Linked DNA regions of Rhodopseudomonas palustris. The protein of the gene in region 1 interacts with the protein of each later gene in a pairwise test. Links are inferred from orthologs where the notes say so. Each region holds a gene or a part of one and is shown in the gene's direction. Other genes may lie near its edges.

Region 1 (8,408 bases):
CCCGAATCGGGCCACGGACGAAGATCGTCATCGGTTAGCCTGACGAGCTTCGGTGTCACCACCCGCGCAGGCGGGTGCTAACCCCAGCGTTTTGGAAGACCCCTGGCGTCATAACGGCTTCAGCGATGCCCGAAGATCGCCGACCCGACCCGCACATGGGTGGCGCCGAATTGGATAGCGGTGGCGAAGTCGGCGCTCATGCCCATCGACAGCTTCGAAAGGCCATTGCGCTTGGCGATCTTGGCGCATAGCGCAAAATGCGGCGCCGGCGCTTCATCGACCGGTGGGATGCACATCAGTCCGCTGATGGTCAGCCCCCAGCGCTCGCGGCAAGCGACCAGAAAGGCATCGGCATCCTGCGGCGCGATGCCCGCCTTCTGCGGCTCCTCGCCGGTGTTGATCTGAACGAACAGTTCGACCTTTCGGCCAGCCTGCGGCAGCACCTTGCTCAGGGCTTCGCACAGGCTGTCACGATCGACCGAATGGATCGCGTCGAACAGCGCGACGGCGTCCTTGGCCTTGTTGGACTGCAGCGGTCCGATCAGATGCAATTCGGTGCCGGGGTATTCGTCGACCAGCGCCGGCCATTTGCCCTTGGCTTCCTGCACGCGATTTTCGCCGAACACACGCTGGCCGGCCGACAGCACCGGGCGGATCGCCTCCGCCTCGAAGGTCTTCGACACCGCGATCAGCGTCACCTCACTGCGCTCGCGCCGTGCATCCTTGCAGGCACTCGCGATTTCGGCCTCGACCGCGGCCAGATTGGCGGCGGCGCTCATCGGCTCAAGGCTCCGGAAGATGCTCGGCGGCGGGAGAAAGGCGGCCTTGGCGGCGCGATGAATGCGGCGAGTTCGTCCACGGTTCCGGCTTCGCTCAAATTGTAATGAATCGGGGAAAGGCTTCTTGAAGCCTTCCTCCTAGGATGATTGCGGGGGGTCGAGGGGCAACGATGTCACGCATCGCAATCGTCCGCAAGAAAGCCAAGCTCAGAGCCTTGCTCGGCATCCGTGCCAGGCTCGTGGTGCTGGCGCTGATCCTGGTCTGTCCGCTGATGCTGGACCGGGTGCGTCTGCTCGAAGCGACGCGCACCGCACAGCTCGCCGCGATGGCCAATGAGCTGTCGACGCTGGCGCAGCGCACCGCGGATGCCGAGCGCGAGGTGATCTCGTCGGTCGAAGCGGTGCTAAAATCAGCCGCCTACGTGCACGCCGCCGCCGCCCAGGCGGGACGAAGCTGCAGCATCCTGCGCGCCAGCCTGCGGGTCGATCTGCCCTCGATCCGAATGCTGATGGTGGCCGGCCCCGACGGCGTGGTGCACTGTTCGACCTCTTCGATGTTCGTCGGCAGCAACATCAGCGACCGCCCATACTTCCGTAAGGCTTTGGAAACACACGACTTTGTCGTGAGTGACTTCTTGGTCGGCCGTCAGACCCAGAAGGGCACGATCCTGGCCGCCTACCCGGTCTCGGCGATCGATACCGGCGAAGAGGCGGTGATCGTCGCCGGCATGAATTTGGACTGGCTGTCCGACATGATGAGCAGCCTGGCCGGCCGCGCCGGCGTCAACGCCGCCCTGATCGACGGCGAAGGCACCGTTCTGGCCGCGCCGCCGGACGAGCGCAGCCTGATCGGCAAGAAGCTCGACCGTTTGGCGCTGCTGCCGGCGATGGCGGAGACTCCGCAAGGCCGCAGCAGCATTACCATGCGGGACGATGCCGGACGGCTGATGACCGTGAGCCGGATTCCCGGCACCAGCGCCAGGCTGGTCGTGACCGTGGACGAGAACAAGGTCTCGGCCGGGATCAATCACGACATCCGCACCGCCTATCTGCAGCTCGCGCTGGTCTGCCTGTTCGTGCTGCTCGGCGCGCTGATCGCGGCCGAACGGCTGATCGTCCAGCCGATTTCGGTGCTGACCGGGGTCGCCAAGAAATTCGCCGAAGGCAACTGGTCGGCCCGGGTGGCGCGCAAGCGGCTGCCGTCGGAATTCGTGCCGCTGGCGCGCGCGTTTAACGCGATGGCGGCGCAGCTCGGCCAGCGCGAACGTGAGCTGGTCGCCAGCAACAGCCGCCTGACCGTGATGGCCTCGATGGACCTGCTGTCGGGCCTCGCCAACCGCCGCGGCTTGCAGAGCCGGCTCGACTTCGAATGGATGAAGGGCCAGCAGACCGGGCATCGCCTGGCGCTGATGATGATCGACGTCGACCATTTCAAGCTGTTCAACGATTCGTACGGCCATCCCGAGGGTGACGCCTGCCTCAGCCGGATCGGCGAGACGCTGGCAGCGGTGGCCGACCAGACCGGCGGGTTCGCGGCCCGTTACGGCGGCGAGGAGTTCTGCCTGCTGCTGCCGGAAACCGGGATCGGCCGCGCCCTCCAGGTCGGCGAGCTGGTCCGCACCACCGTCGAACAGCTCGCTCTGCCGCATAAGACCAGTGCGTTCGAGCATGTTACCGTCAGCATCGGCGTCGCCTGTACGCTGCCGAGCGAACACGCCTCCCCGGCCGAGCTGATCGAGGCTGCCGACGCAGCGCTGTACGCGGCCAAACATCGCGGCCGCAACAATGTGGTCGAGCACGGCTTCATCCGGGCCAGCGACGGCCCGGTGGCGATGGCGAGCTGAGGCTGCTCAAGGGCCGCCCGGCGAGCTGCCGGGCTTGCGCCATCCCATTGACCCGACACCATGTTTCATGGCCTAGTCCGCGCGCTTCGCGCGCGATTTGACCCGAGCCCCCGCACCGGTTGGCGACCTCGGCCGCGCCCCGTTTTCCGCCCTGATCCGCGCTCGAACCGGCCGGCCGCCTTCTGATCTTCCGAACCCTGATCTCATGAGCAACGAACGATACAACGCCCGCGAATCCGAGCCGAAGTGGCAGGCGAAATGGGACGAGGCGAAGATCTTCGCCACCCGCAACGACGACCTGCGCAAAAAGTATTACGTGCTGGAGATGTTCCCGTATCCGTCGGGGCGGATCCACATGGGTCACGTGCGCAACTACACCATGGGCGACGTCGTCGCGCGGACCATGCGGGCGCGCGGCTACAATGTGCTGCACCCGATGGGATGGGATGCATTCGGTCTGCCGGCCGAGAACGCGGCGATCGAGCGCAAGATCGCCCCGAAGGCTTGGACCTACGACAACATCGCGGCGATGAAGAAGCAGCTTCAGACCATGGGTCTGTCGCTGGACTGGGCGCGTGAATTCGCGACCTGCGATCCGTCCTACTACAAGCACCAGCAGAAGATGTTCCTCGACTTCCTGAAGGTCGGGCTGGTCGAGCGCGAGAAGCGCAAGCTGAACTGGGACCCGGTCGACATGACCGTGCTGGCCAACGAGCAGGTGATCGACGGCCGCGGCTGGCGCTCGGGCGCGGTGGTCGAGCTGCGCGAGATGAACCAGTGGGTGTTCAAGATCACCAAATACGCCCAGGAGCTGCTGGACGCACTGGATACGCTGGACCGCTGGCCCGACAAGGTGCGGCTGATGCAGCGCAACTGGATCGGCCGCTCCGAAGGCCTGATGGTACGCTTCGCGCTCGATAGCGCGACCACACCGGCCGGCGAGACCGAGCTGAAGATCTTCACTACCCGTCCGGATACGCTGTTCGGCGCCAAGTTCATGGCGATCGCAGCCGACCATCCGCTGGCGCAAGCCGCGGCGGCGAAGGACCCGAAGGTCGCCGCGTTCATCGACGATTGCAAGAAGCGCGGCACCGCGCAGGCCGAGATCGATACGGCCGAGAAGCAGGGCATCGATACCGGCATCCGCGCCGTGCATCCGTTCGATCCGAGCTGGAAGCTGCCGGTCTACGTCGCCAACTTCGTGCTGATGGAATACGGCACCGGCGCCATCTTCGGCTGCCCGGCGCACGACCAGCGCGACCTCGACTTCGTCAACAAGTACCAGCTCGGCAATACGCCCGTGGTCTGTCCCGAAGGCCAGGACCCGGCGACCTTCGTCATCACCGACACCGCCTATGACGGTGAAGGACGGATGATCAACTCCCGCTTCCTCGACGGCAAGACGATCGCCGAGGCGAAGGAAGAAGTCGCCAAGCGGCTGGAGACCGCGCAGCTTGCCGGCGCACCGGTCGGCGAGCGCAAGGTCAATTTCCGCCTGCGCGACTGGGGCATCTCACGTCAGCGCTATTGGGGTTGCCCGATCCCGATCATCCACTGCCCGACCTGCGACGTGGTGCCGGTGCCGGATGCGGATCTGCCGGTGGTGCTGCCGGAGGACGTGTCGTTCGACAAGCCGGGCAATGCGCTCGACCATCACCCGACCTGGAAGCACGTCACCTGTCCGAAGTGCGGCGGCAAGGCCGTTCGCGAGACCGACACGATGGACACCTTCGTGGACTCGTCCTGGTACTTCGCGCGCTTCACCGATCCGTGGAACACCGAGGCGCCGACTACGCCGGACGTCGTCAACCGGATGATGCCGGTCGATCAGTACATCGGCGGCGTCGAGCATGCGATTCTGCATCTGCTGTACAGCCGGTTCTTTACCCGGGCGATGAAGGCGGCGGGTCACATCGACATCCAGCATGACGAGCCGTTCGCCGGCCTGTTCACGCAGGGCATGGTGGTGCACGAGACCTATCGCAAGGCCGACGGCCACTTCGCCTCACCGGCCGAGATCTCCATCACGGTCGAGGGCGATACCCGGCGAGCGACGCTGCTCGACGGCGGCTCGCCGGTCGAGATCGGCCCGATCGAGAAGATGTCGAAGTCCAAGCGCAACACCGTCGATCCCGACGACATCATCGGGACCTACGGAGCCGACACCGCGCGCTGGTTCATGCTGTCGGATTCGCCGCCGGATCGCGACGTGATCTGGAGCGAGGAAGGCGTCAAGGGCGCGTCGCGCTTCGTGCAGCGGCTGTGGCGGATGGTGAACGATGCGGCCCCGATCGCCGCTTCGGCCCCGGCCGAACGGCCGGCGAGCTTCGGCGCCGATGCGCTCACCTTGCGCAAGGCCGCGCATGGTGCGCTCGACAAGGTGCTGTCCGGCATCGAGCGGCTCGCCTTCAACGTCAGCCTGGCGCATATCCGAGAGTTCTCGAATACCCTCGGCGACGCGCTCGCCCGTTCGCAGACGCCCTCGCCCGATCTCGCCTGGGCGATTCGCGAATCGACCGTGATCCTGGTGCAGCTCTTCCACCCGATGATGCCGCACCTCGCCGAGGAATGCTGGACGGTGCTCGGCCAGACCGGCTTGGTCTCCGAGGCGCTGTGGCCGCAGATCGAACCGGATCTGCTGGTCGAGGACAGCATCACCCTGCCGGTTCAGGTCAACGGCAAGAAGCGCGGCGAGGTGACGGTGCCCCGCGACGCTCCGACCGGCGAAATTGAGGCTGCCGTTTTGGCGCTCGATGCGGTAAAACAAGCCTTGGGTGACAAGCCCGTTCGCAAGGTGATCGTCGTCCCGCAGAGGATCGTGAATGTCGTCGGCTAAGCCCGCGGAGCTCAAGAAGTTCGTCGTCCGGTTGGCGCTGGCGGTTGCGCTGGCGGCCCCGGTCGCCGGCTGCTTCCAACCGATGTACGCCGATCGCGGCGACGGTTCGCCGACGCTGCGCGATAAGCTGAACGCCATCGAAGTCCCGCCGCTGGATATTCCGAACGGGTCGCGCAATTCCCGCCTTGGCGTCGAGCTGCGCAACAAGCTGATGTTCAAGCTGTACGGCAGCGCCACCGGCGCGCCACCGCTGTACACGCTGAAGATCTCGATCTCGACCTCGCGGTCGTCGCTGATCGTCGATCCCAGCACGCAGCTGCCGACGATCGAAAACTACGCGATCGACGCCAGCTATCAGCTCAAGGACATCGCCACCGGCAAGACCGTGGTGAGCGGCAACACTTTCTCGCGCGTCGAATACGACGTGCCCGGCCAATCGCAGCGCTTCGCCCGCACCCGCGCCGGCCGCGATGCGGAAGACCGCGCCGTGCAGGAGATCGCCGAGAACATCAACACTCGGCTCGCCTCGTTCTTCTACGCCGGGATGTGATCCGCGATTCCGCCGAGCACGCGGTGTTGGTTCATATTCGGCTCTGGCGCTGAGTAATGGTTGCGCTTCGCGGCAAAGATGCCACCTCGTTTCTGGCTAGGCCCGATCCGGGCCGGCCGATCGTGCTGCTGTACGGACCTGATGCGGGCCTCGTGCGCGAACGCGCCGATGCGCTGATCGCGGCCTCGCTCGACGATCCCAAAGACCCGTTCGCATTGGTCCGGCTTGATGGCGACGAACTCGCCGCGGAGCCGTCGCGGCTGGTCGACGAAGCCCTGGCGATTCCGATGTTCGGCGGCCGGCGCGCGATCCGCGTTCGCGCCGGTTCGCGCAGTTTCGTCGCCGGCGTCGAAGCTCTGATCACCTCGCCACCGCGGGAATGCCGCATCGTGATCGAGGCCGGCGATATCAAGCCGGACCACGCGCTGCGCAAGGCCTGCGAGAAAGCTGCCACCGGCGCAGTCGCGATCGGCTGCTATCCGGACGCCGAAGCCGACATTGCCCGGCTGATCGACGACGAACTGCGCGGCTCGAATCTGCAGATCGCCAAGGATGCGAGGGCGGTGCTGACGACGCTACTCGGCGGCGACCGCCAGGCCTCGCGCAACGAACTGCGCAAGCTTGCGCTGTACGCGCATGGCAAGGGCGAGGTCACGCTGGACGACGTGATCACCTGCGTGTCGGATGCGTCCGACCTCAAGCTTGATGCAATTGTCGACGCCGCGTTCTCGGGCAAGCCCGTCGTGGTCGAGACAGAATTCGCCAAGGCGATGGTGGCCGGAACCTATCCGGGTCAGATCATCCTTGCGGCGCAGCGCCACGCCGCGTTTCTGCACAAGACCAGCCTCGTGGTCGAAGGCGGTACGCCGGCCGCCGTGGTGCTCGATTCCGGATTTCCGCGGCTGCATTTCTCCCGCAAGGCCGCAGCCGAGACGGCGCTCCGCAATCTCTCGACGACCCGCCTCGCGCAGATCATCGAGCAACTCGCGAGCGCCGCACTCGAAACCCGCCGCCAGGCCACACTCGGCGCAGCGATCGCGCAGCGGACGCTGCTATCAATCGCCGTCAGCGCGAGGCGCCGGAGTTAGTCTCGTTGTTACCATCCGTAGGGGGACCTGGCGTATCGCGAGCTACGCGCACCTCGCCCCCCTTCGTTCGTCATTCCGGGGCGCGCGTAGCGCGAGCCCGGAATCCATAACCACTGCGCCCTCGGCTCGGAGCCCAGAGCAGCCTCGCCGTGTCCTCACGAGAAGTTTGTGAGTATAGATTCCGGTTTCGCGCAGCTACACCGCGCGCCCCGGAATGACGAACGAGAGATCGTCGCCTCAGGCGTCAACGAACAACGCGGACTAACCGCCCACCTCGAGCCGGCGGATGATGTCGTCGAGCTGATCGAGATCGGCGTAACGGATTTGGACTGCGCCGGTGCCTTCGTGATCGTCGATCGTCACCTTCATGCCGAGCGCATCGCTGAGGCGTTTTTCGAGCGCCAGCGTGTCGGCGTCCTTTACCGACTTGGCGCTCGCCGTGGCGCGGGGCTTCTGCGGCTTGCGCTCCGGCACGCCTTCTTCATGCGCGAGCGCTTCGGTTTGCCGGACATTGAGCCCTTCAGCGACGATCCGCTTGGCGATCGTCGATGGATCGGGCAGACCGATCAGCGCGCGGGCGTGACCCGCGGTCAATTCGCCGGATGCGATCAACGACTTGACGTCGTCGGGCAGCTTGATCAGCCGCATCATATTGGCGACGTGGCTACGGCTCTTGCCGACGATCTTGGCGATCTCTTCCTGGCTGCGATTGAACTCGGCCGCCAGAGCCTGATAGCCCAGCGCCTCTTCGAGCGGATTGAGATCTTCGCGCTGAACGTTTTCAACGATGGCGATTTCCAGTGCGAGCGCGTCCGATACGTCGACCGGAACGATCGGCACTTCGTGCAGACCGGCGCGCTGCGCCGCGCGCCAGCGCCGCTCGCCGGCGATGATCTCATAGCGATCGGCGGAACCCTTCACCGGACGAACCACGATCGGCTGGATCACGCCGTGCTGCTTGATCGAGTCGGACAATTCACCAAGCTCGGCATCGGTGAAGGTGCGACGCGGGTTGCGCGGGTTAGCCTTGATGAATTCGATCGGCACCTTGCGCTGTGCCCGCGGCCGCTCGACCTGCGTGGCCTCGCCGCCGACATCGCCGATCAGACTCGCCAAGCCACGCCCCAGTCGCGAACGGTGCTCATCGGCCATCGCCAGCTCCCTTGGATTCACGTCGCTACTCCGCACTGATGAAATGAAATGTTGTTAGTTCGCGTCGTCATTACGAAGCGGCATCGCAAGCAAGCCGGCGCCCTGCCCGGCTCTGGATCGCGTTGCTCCGCCCGCAATGACGAGGCGTGGTCGGCGCCG
Region 2 (7,106 bases), 3.6 Mb from region 1 along the record:
GCACCACCATGATGCAGGGCGAGAAGATCGCCGCCGACCTGCGCGAGGCGCAGGAGGTGGTCGGCGGGCATCATTCGCCGGTCGCCGCGCTGGCGTCCGCGGTACGCCGGCTGGAGCGCCGCGCCGGCACCGCGCCGCAACTGATCGAGCCCGCGGTGCGCGCGATCGACGCCGCCATCAACGCGTTGGAAGAAGCCGACCAGCATCTCAACGCCGCGCTGGCCGCGGCCGATTTCGATCCGTTGGAACTGGAGCGGATCGAGGAGCGGCTGTTCGCGCTGCGCGCCGCCGCCCGCAAGTATTCGACCCCGGTGGATTCGCTCGCCGCGCTCGCCGCGCAATACGTCGCCGATGTCGCGCTGATCGATGCCGGCGCCGACCGGCTGGTGGCGCTGGAGAAGGCCGCGGCCGAAGCCGACGCCCGCTACGGCGCCGCCGCGGCGAAGCTGTCGGCCGCGCGCGCCAAGGCCGCCGACAAGCTCAACAAGGCAGTCGGCGCCGAGCTGGCGCCGCTCAAGCTCGAACGCGCCAAGTTCATGACCCAGGTCGAGGCCGACGAGGCCGCGCCGGGCCCGCAGGGCATCGACCGCGTCGAATTCTGGGTGCAGACCAATCCCGGCACCCGGCCCGGCCCGCTGATGAAAGTTGCGTCGGGCGGCGAGCTGTCGCGCTTCCTGCTGGCGCTGAAAGTGGTGCTGTCCGACAAGGGCTCGGCGCCGACTTTGGTGTTCGACGAGATCGACACCGGCGTCGGCGGCGCGGTCGCGGACGCGATCGGCGCCCGGCTAGCGCGGCTGGCCTCGAAGGTTCAGGTGATGGCCGTGACCCACGCTCCCCAGGTCGCGGCGCGTGCCGATCAGCATCTGCTGATCTCCAAGGCCGCCCTCGACAAGGGCAAACGCGTCGCCACCCGCGTCGCCGCCCTGGAACAAGACCACCGCCGCGAGGAAATCGCCCGCATGCTGGCAGGTGCCGAGATCACCGCCGAAGCCCGCGCCGCGGCCGACCGGCTGATCAAGGCGGCGGGGTAGGGGGTCTCCTCCCAGTGGCAGAGATTCCGGGTTCGCGAGCTTATGCTCGCGCCCCGGAATGACTCGCTGAGGGGCCCTTTCTCAACACGCAGTCATTCCGGGGCGCGCGAAGCGCGAACCCGGAATCCCGAGGTTCAGGGCACGCTGCCTCAGCCTAGCTCGCGATCGTCTCGAATAGATCGTCCCACCCGGGATTGTCGCGCTCGATCAGCGCCACCTTCCAGGCCCGCCGCCCTTTTTGATCTCCTTCTCCCGGGTGATCGCGGAAATCGGGTCGTCGTGGATTTCGAACCACACCAGCTTGGCGATGTTGTATTTCGACGTGAAACCCGGCACGGCTTTGGTGCGATGCTCATACGCTTGGCGGACCAGGTCGTTGGTGACGCCAACATACAGCGCACCGTCTTTCCGGCTGGCGAACAGATAGACATAATAGGGCACCGGCGCCTCGCGCGCTGCGCGATTCCGGGTTCGCTTGCGTGCCACAAGCGCCCCGGAATGACTCGCGGTAGAGTTTCTAACCTGATCACCTCGGTCATTCCGGGGCGCGAGCGTGAGCTCGCGAACCCGGAATCTCAAGTGCGAAGATGACTGCAAAAACCAAACCCGCCCCCGATATCGCCACCCTCACCAAGCCGAAGGCCAAGGTGGAGTTGATGCGATTGCGCCTCGAGATCGAGGAGCATGACAAGGCGTACTATCAGGACGACGCGCCGAAGATTTCGGATGCCGACTACGACGCGCTGCGGCGACGGCTGGAGGCGATCGAGCAGAAGTTTCCCGAGTTGGTCAACGCCTCGTCGCCGACCCAGACCGTCGGCGCGGCGCCGGCGCGCGGCTTTGCCAAAGTGCAGCACGCGGTGCCGATGCTGTCGCTCGGCAACGCATTTGCCGATGACGAAGTCGCTGAATTCGTCGAGCGCGTGCAGCGTTTCCTGCGGCTCGACGACGTCCCGGCGATCGTTGCCGAACCGAAGATCGACGGGCTGTCGCTGTCGCTGCGCTATGAGAATGGCGAGCTGGTGCGCGCGGCGACCCGCGGCGATGGCTTCACCGGCGAGGACGTCACCGCCAACGTCCGCACCATCAAGGATGTGCCGAACACGCTGAAGGGCAAGCACATCCCGGCCGCCTGCGAGCTGCGCGGCGAAGTCTATATGCTGAAGCAGGACTTCCTCGCGCTCAACAAACGCCAGGAGGAGGCGGGCGAGACCGTATTCGCCAATCCGCGCAACTCGGCGGCCGGCTCGCTGCGGCAGAAAGACGTGTTGGTCACCGCGTCGCGGCCGCTGAAGTTCTTCGCCTATGCGTGGGGCGAGATGAGCACCTATCCGATGGACGAGCCGACCCAGCACAAGATGCTGCAGTGGCTCGATCACGCCGGCTTCGTGGTCAATCCCGAGATCACGCTCTGCCACAGCGTCGAGGATGCGCTCGCGTTCTATCGCCGGATCGGCGAGAAGCGCGCCTCGCTGCCTTATGACATCGACGGCGTGGTCTATAAGGTCGACCGCCTCGACTATCAGGAGCGGCTCGGCTTCGTGTCGCGCTCGCCGCGCTGGGCGATCGCGCATAAGTTCGCCGCCGAGCAGGCGACGACCGTGCTGGAGAAGATCGACATTCAGGTCGGCCGCACCGGCGCGATGACGCCGGTGGCGCGGCTGCAGCCGGTGACGGTCGGTGGCGTGGTGGTGCAGAACGCGACGCTGCACAACGAGGACTACATCAAGGGCATCGGCAATGATGGCGAGCCGATCCGCGACGGCGTCGACATCCGCGAAGGCGACACCGTGGTGGTGCAGCGCGCTGGCGACGTGATCCCGCAGATCGTCAGCGTGGTGATGGAGAAGCGGCCCGCCGGTGCCGAGCCCTATCACTTCCCGCACAAATGCCCGGTGTGCGGCAGCCACGCGGTGCGCGAAGAGGGCGAGGCGGTGTGGCGCTGCACCGGCGCGCTGATCTGCCCCGCGCAGGCGGTGGAGCGGCTCAAGCACTTCGTGTCGCGGCTGGCCTTCGATATCGACGGGCTCGGCGAAAAACAGATCGAGCTGTTCCACGAGCGCGGCTGGGTGCAGGAGCCCGCCGATATCTTCACGCTGAAGGCGCGCAACGATCAGCTCAAGCTCGAACAGCTCGAAGGCTATGGCGAGACCTCGGTGCGCAACCTGTTCGCTGCGATCGACGCGCGGCGCTCGATCGAGTTGCATCGGCTGATCTTCGCGCTCGGCATCCGCCATGTCGGCGAGGGCAACGCCAAGCTGCTGGCGCGGCACTACGGGACGCTCGATGCGTTCCTCAGTGCGATGCGCGCCGCTGCCGACGCGCAGACCGAGGAGGGCAACACCTCCGAGGCGTATCAGGACCTCGACAACATCGCCGGCATCGGCGACGTCGTGGCAGAGGCGGTGGTCGAGTTCTTCGCCGAGGAGCGCAACATCAAGGCGCTGGATGCGTTGCTGGCCGAACTCACCGAAGTGCTGCCGGCCGAGCAGGCACGGCGCGACACCGCGGTCGCTGGCAAGACCGTGGTGTTCACCGGCTCGCTGTCGAAATTCACCCGCGACGAAGCCAAGGCCGCGGCGGAGCGGCTGGGCGCCAAGGTCGCCGGCTCGGTGTCGAAGAAGACCGACTACGTCGTCGCCGGTGAAGACGCCGGCTCCAAGCTGACCAAGGCGAAAGACCTCGGCGTCACCGTGCTAACCGAAGACGAGTGGCTGGCGCTGATCGGAAACTGACCCCGTCATTCCGGGGCGCGCGGAACGCGCGAACCCGGAATCTCGAGGTGTTCTGTCGATCGAGATTTCGGGTTCGCTCACTGCGTGAGCGCCCCGGAATAACTCGTTGGGGCGCTTCGATGTGAACGCGTGAGCCTCTGGAATACTGGATCCTCCGCTTTCGCGGAGGATGACGCTGGGAAGGACCGCCGGTCTACACCAGTGTCTCTTCTTCCGCCTTCTCGATCAGTTCCTCGGTCGCGATCAGGTTGCGGCGCGGCACCAGGAAGATCATCGCCGATGCGCAGGCGAGTGCCGTTCCGAAAATCGCGATGTTGAGCGGCAACGGCGTCGCGAAATGGCCGCCGAGCCAGGCGCCGGCCTGCGAACACAGCGAGCCGAACCCGAATTGGGTGAAGCCCATCAGACCAGATGCGGTACCGGCGGCCTGCGGGCGGATGCTGATCGCGCCGGCGGCGGCGTTGGCCATCACCGCGGCGTTGCCGAACATGATGATCATGTGGGTGCCGAACAGCCAGCTCGGCACCTGATTCCAGCCGAGGATGCCCCACGCCAGATTGAGCAACGCGCCGGCGATCTGCAGCCCGAGCCCGAACCAGATCAGACGGTCGAGCGAATGCCGCGGCGAGAATTTCACGCAGAACACGTTGCCCATCAGATAGGCGAAGCCGGAGCTGGCGAACCATGCGCCGTACTCGGCGCTGCTGCGGCCCATTTGCGTCACCACGACGTAGGGGCCGCCGCCGGCAAAGATGAAGATGATCGCCGACGCCAGCACCTGGCACAGCACGTAGCCGATGAAGGCGCGGCTGCCGAACAGGCTGCGGAGGTCGGTGCCGAAGCTGCCGCGCTGCGCGGCGGGCGTACCGCGGCGGCACGTTTCCGGCAGCGCCAGCGTGATCGCCGCGGCGACGACGATCGCTCCGGCGGTGACGGCATAGAAGATCGCGCGCCAGCCGAACGCGGTTTCGATGACGCCGCCGGCGAGCGGGCTCAGCATCTGCGCGATCATCATCACGGCGATCACGAGACTGAGCATGCCGCCGACGCGGTCGCGGCTGTAGAGATCGCGGATGATGGCGCGGCTGATCACCATGCCCGAGGCTCCGCCGAGCGCCTGCAGGAAGCGCAGCGCGATCAGTTGCGGCAGCGTCTGTGCGAAGATGCAGCCGATGCTGGCCGCGACCATCAGCGCCAGCCCGCCGAGCAGCACCGGGCGGCGGCCGAAGCGGTCGGACAACGGCCCCATGATCAACTGCGAGCAGGCCAGCCCGACCATGTAGAGCGACACGGTCATCTGCGCGACCGAGATGTCGCTGCCGAAATCGCTCGCCAGCACCGGCAGCGCCGGCACGAAGATGTACAGCGCGATCGGCGCCGCACCGTTCATCAGCACCAGCAGCAGGAGCAGCAGTTTCGACGGCGGCAGGTCGCGCCGGCTGGCGTCGATCGTTGCGTATCTGCCGACGATTCCGTGCATGCGAGATCGGTTCCCGACGGGCCTGCCGCGGCGAAGGATGTGAGCTGGTGGTCGACTGTAGCCTGCCGGGGCAGCGCTAACAGGCGGTTTTTCGGCATAAGGCTATGCGGAAGCCGGGCGAGGGCGGGTTGGCGGCGGTCGAACATCAGCCACGCGTCATTCCGGGGCGCGCGCAGAGACTCTCGATTGTCATTCCGGGGCGCCGCGCAGCGGCGAACCCGGAATCTCGAGATTAGCGTGGGCGACGCAGCCCCAGGCCGTGCTTGCTTCAGATTCCGGGTTCGCGAGCTTGCGCTCGCGCCCCGGAATGACTCGTGGTGTGGGCTGTGCTCCGGCGCTCCTAAGCTTACGAGTGCAGCGGCGCGGTCGCTGCGTCGAGCCAAAGTTGGGTGGGGCCGTCGAGGTGGGGGCGGACGGTTTCGCGGACGCGGGCGTGGTAGGCGTCGAGCCAGCTGCGCTCCTCGGCGCTGAGCATCGCCACGTCGATCAGGCGGCGGTCGATCGGCGCCAGCGTCAGGGTCTCGAAACCGTTCATCGGCTTCTCGGCGCCGTCGATCTGTTTCTCGACCACCAGTTCGAGGTTCTCGATCCGGATGCCGAAGCCGTCGGTCTTGTAGTAGCCGGGCTCGTTGGACAGGATCATGCCGCGCTTCAGCGGGGTGGTGCCGAGCTTGGAGATCCGCGCAGGGCCTTCGTGCACCGACAGATAGCTGCCGACGCCGTGGCCGGTGCCGTGCTCGAAATCGATTCCAGCCTGCCACAGGAACTGCCGCGCCAACGTATCGAGCTGCGCGCCGGTGGTGCCGTCGGGAAACACCGCGCGGGCGATCGCCAGGTGGCCGCGCAGCACGCGGGTGAAGCGGTCGCGCATCTCCGCCGTCGGCTCGCCGACCGCGATGGTGCGGGTGACGTCGGTGGTACCGTCCTGATACTGCGCGCCGCTGTCGATCAGTAAGAGGTCGCCGGGCTGGATCCGGCGGTTGCTCTTGCGGGTGACGCGATAATGCACGATCGCGCCGTTCGGGCCGGTGCCGGAGATGGTCGGGAACGACACGTCCTTGAGCGCGCCGGTGTCGCGGCGGAACGTCTCCAGCGCTTCGACCGCGTCGATCTCGGTCAGTGCGCCCTTCGGCGCTTCCGCATCGATGAACGCCAGGAACCGCGCCAGCGCCACCGCGTCGCGGCGATGCGCCGCGCGGGTGCCGTCGATCTCGGCGGTGTTCTTCACGGCCTTGAGCAGCGCCACCGGATCGGCGCCGCGCAGCGGCTTGCCGCCGGCATCCTTGATCAGCCGGGTCAGCGCATCGGCCGCGGTGGCGCTGTCGAGCGCGATCGTCGCGCCGGTCTTGGCGAGTTCGCGCAGCATCGGCGCCAGCTCGGCCGGCTCGGCGATGTCGGCTGTCTGCTCAAGATGATCGCGCACGCTGTTCGACAGCTTGCGGCCCTCGATGAAGATTGTGGGGCGGCCATCCTTCGGCAGCAGCGCGTAGGATAGCGGCAGCGGCGTGTGCGAGACGTCGGCGCCGCGGATGTTGAAGGTCCAGGCGACGGCGTGGGAATCCGAAAGCACCAGCGCGTCGGCCTTCAGCCGGGCCAGCTCCTCGTTGATGCGGCCGAGCTTGCTGGCCTCGCTCTCGCCGGCGAATTCCACGCCGTGGACAGTGACCGGTCCGAGCGGCGGCGCGGGACGTTCGCTCCACACCGCGTCGACCGGATTGCCGTCGACCGCGACCAGCTCGGCGCCAGCCTTGGCGCAGGCGGCCTGCATCCGTTCGACTGCCGAAGAAGTGTGCAGCCACGGATCAAATCCGAGGCGATCACCGGCTTTCAGATGCGTCTCCAGCCAGCGTTCCGGCGGCG

What was found. Proteins that work in one complex are often made in the same cells at the same time.
Region 2: the proteins of leuS (region 1) and ligA interact in binary tests that used the Escherichia coli proteins (3 or more experiments, as listed by UniProt). The link is inferred for Rhodopseudomonas palustris from one-to-one orthologs.

The regions. Positions count from the first base shown.
Region 1 is NZ_CP058907.1:309,227-317,634, forward strand. What follows is about bases 2,435-5,659. They hold leuS (leucine--tRNA ligase), read left to right. Parts: upstream 2,435-2,828; coding sequence 2,829-5,459; downstream 5,460-5,659. Other genes in these bases: HZF03_RS01460 (diguanylate cyclase domain-containing protein), read left to right, coding at 2,435-2,623; lptE (LPS assembly lipoprotein LptE), read left to right, coding at 5,446-5,659. Also shown: HZF03_RS01450 (L,D-transpeptidase family protein), read left to right, coding at 1-38; HZF03_RS01455 (YggS family pyridoxal phosphate-dependent enzyme), read right to left, coding at 120-779; more of HZF03_RS01460, read left to right, coding at 950-2,434; more of lptE, read left to right, coding at 5,660-6,009; holA (DNA polymerase III subunit delta), read left to right, coding at 6,066-7,097; HZF03_RS01480 (ParB/RepB/Spo0J family partition protein), read right to left, coding at 7,359-8,249.
Region 2 is NZ_CP058907.1:3,880,941-3,888,046, reverse strand. Bases 1,291-4,192 are described here. They hold ligA (NAD-dependent DNA ligase LigA), read left to right. Parts: upstream 1,291-1,618; coding sequence 1,619-3,766; downstream 3,767-4,192. Other genes in these bases: HZF03_RS17755 (multidrug effflux MFS transporter), read right to left, coding at 3,960-4,192. In the rest of the region: DNA repair protein RecN, read left to right, coding at 1-1,031; more of HZF03_RS17755, read right to left, coding at 4,193-5,246; HZF03_RS17750 (aminopeptidase P family protein), read right to left, coding at 5,593-7,106. UniProt on the Escherichia coli protein: DNA ligase that catalyzes the formation of phosphodiester linkages between 5'-phosphoryl and 3'-hydroxyl groups in double-stranded DNA using NAD as a coenzyme and as the energy source for the reaction.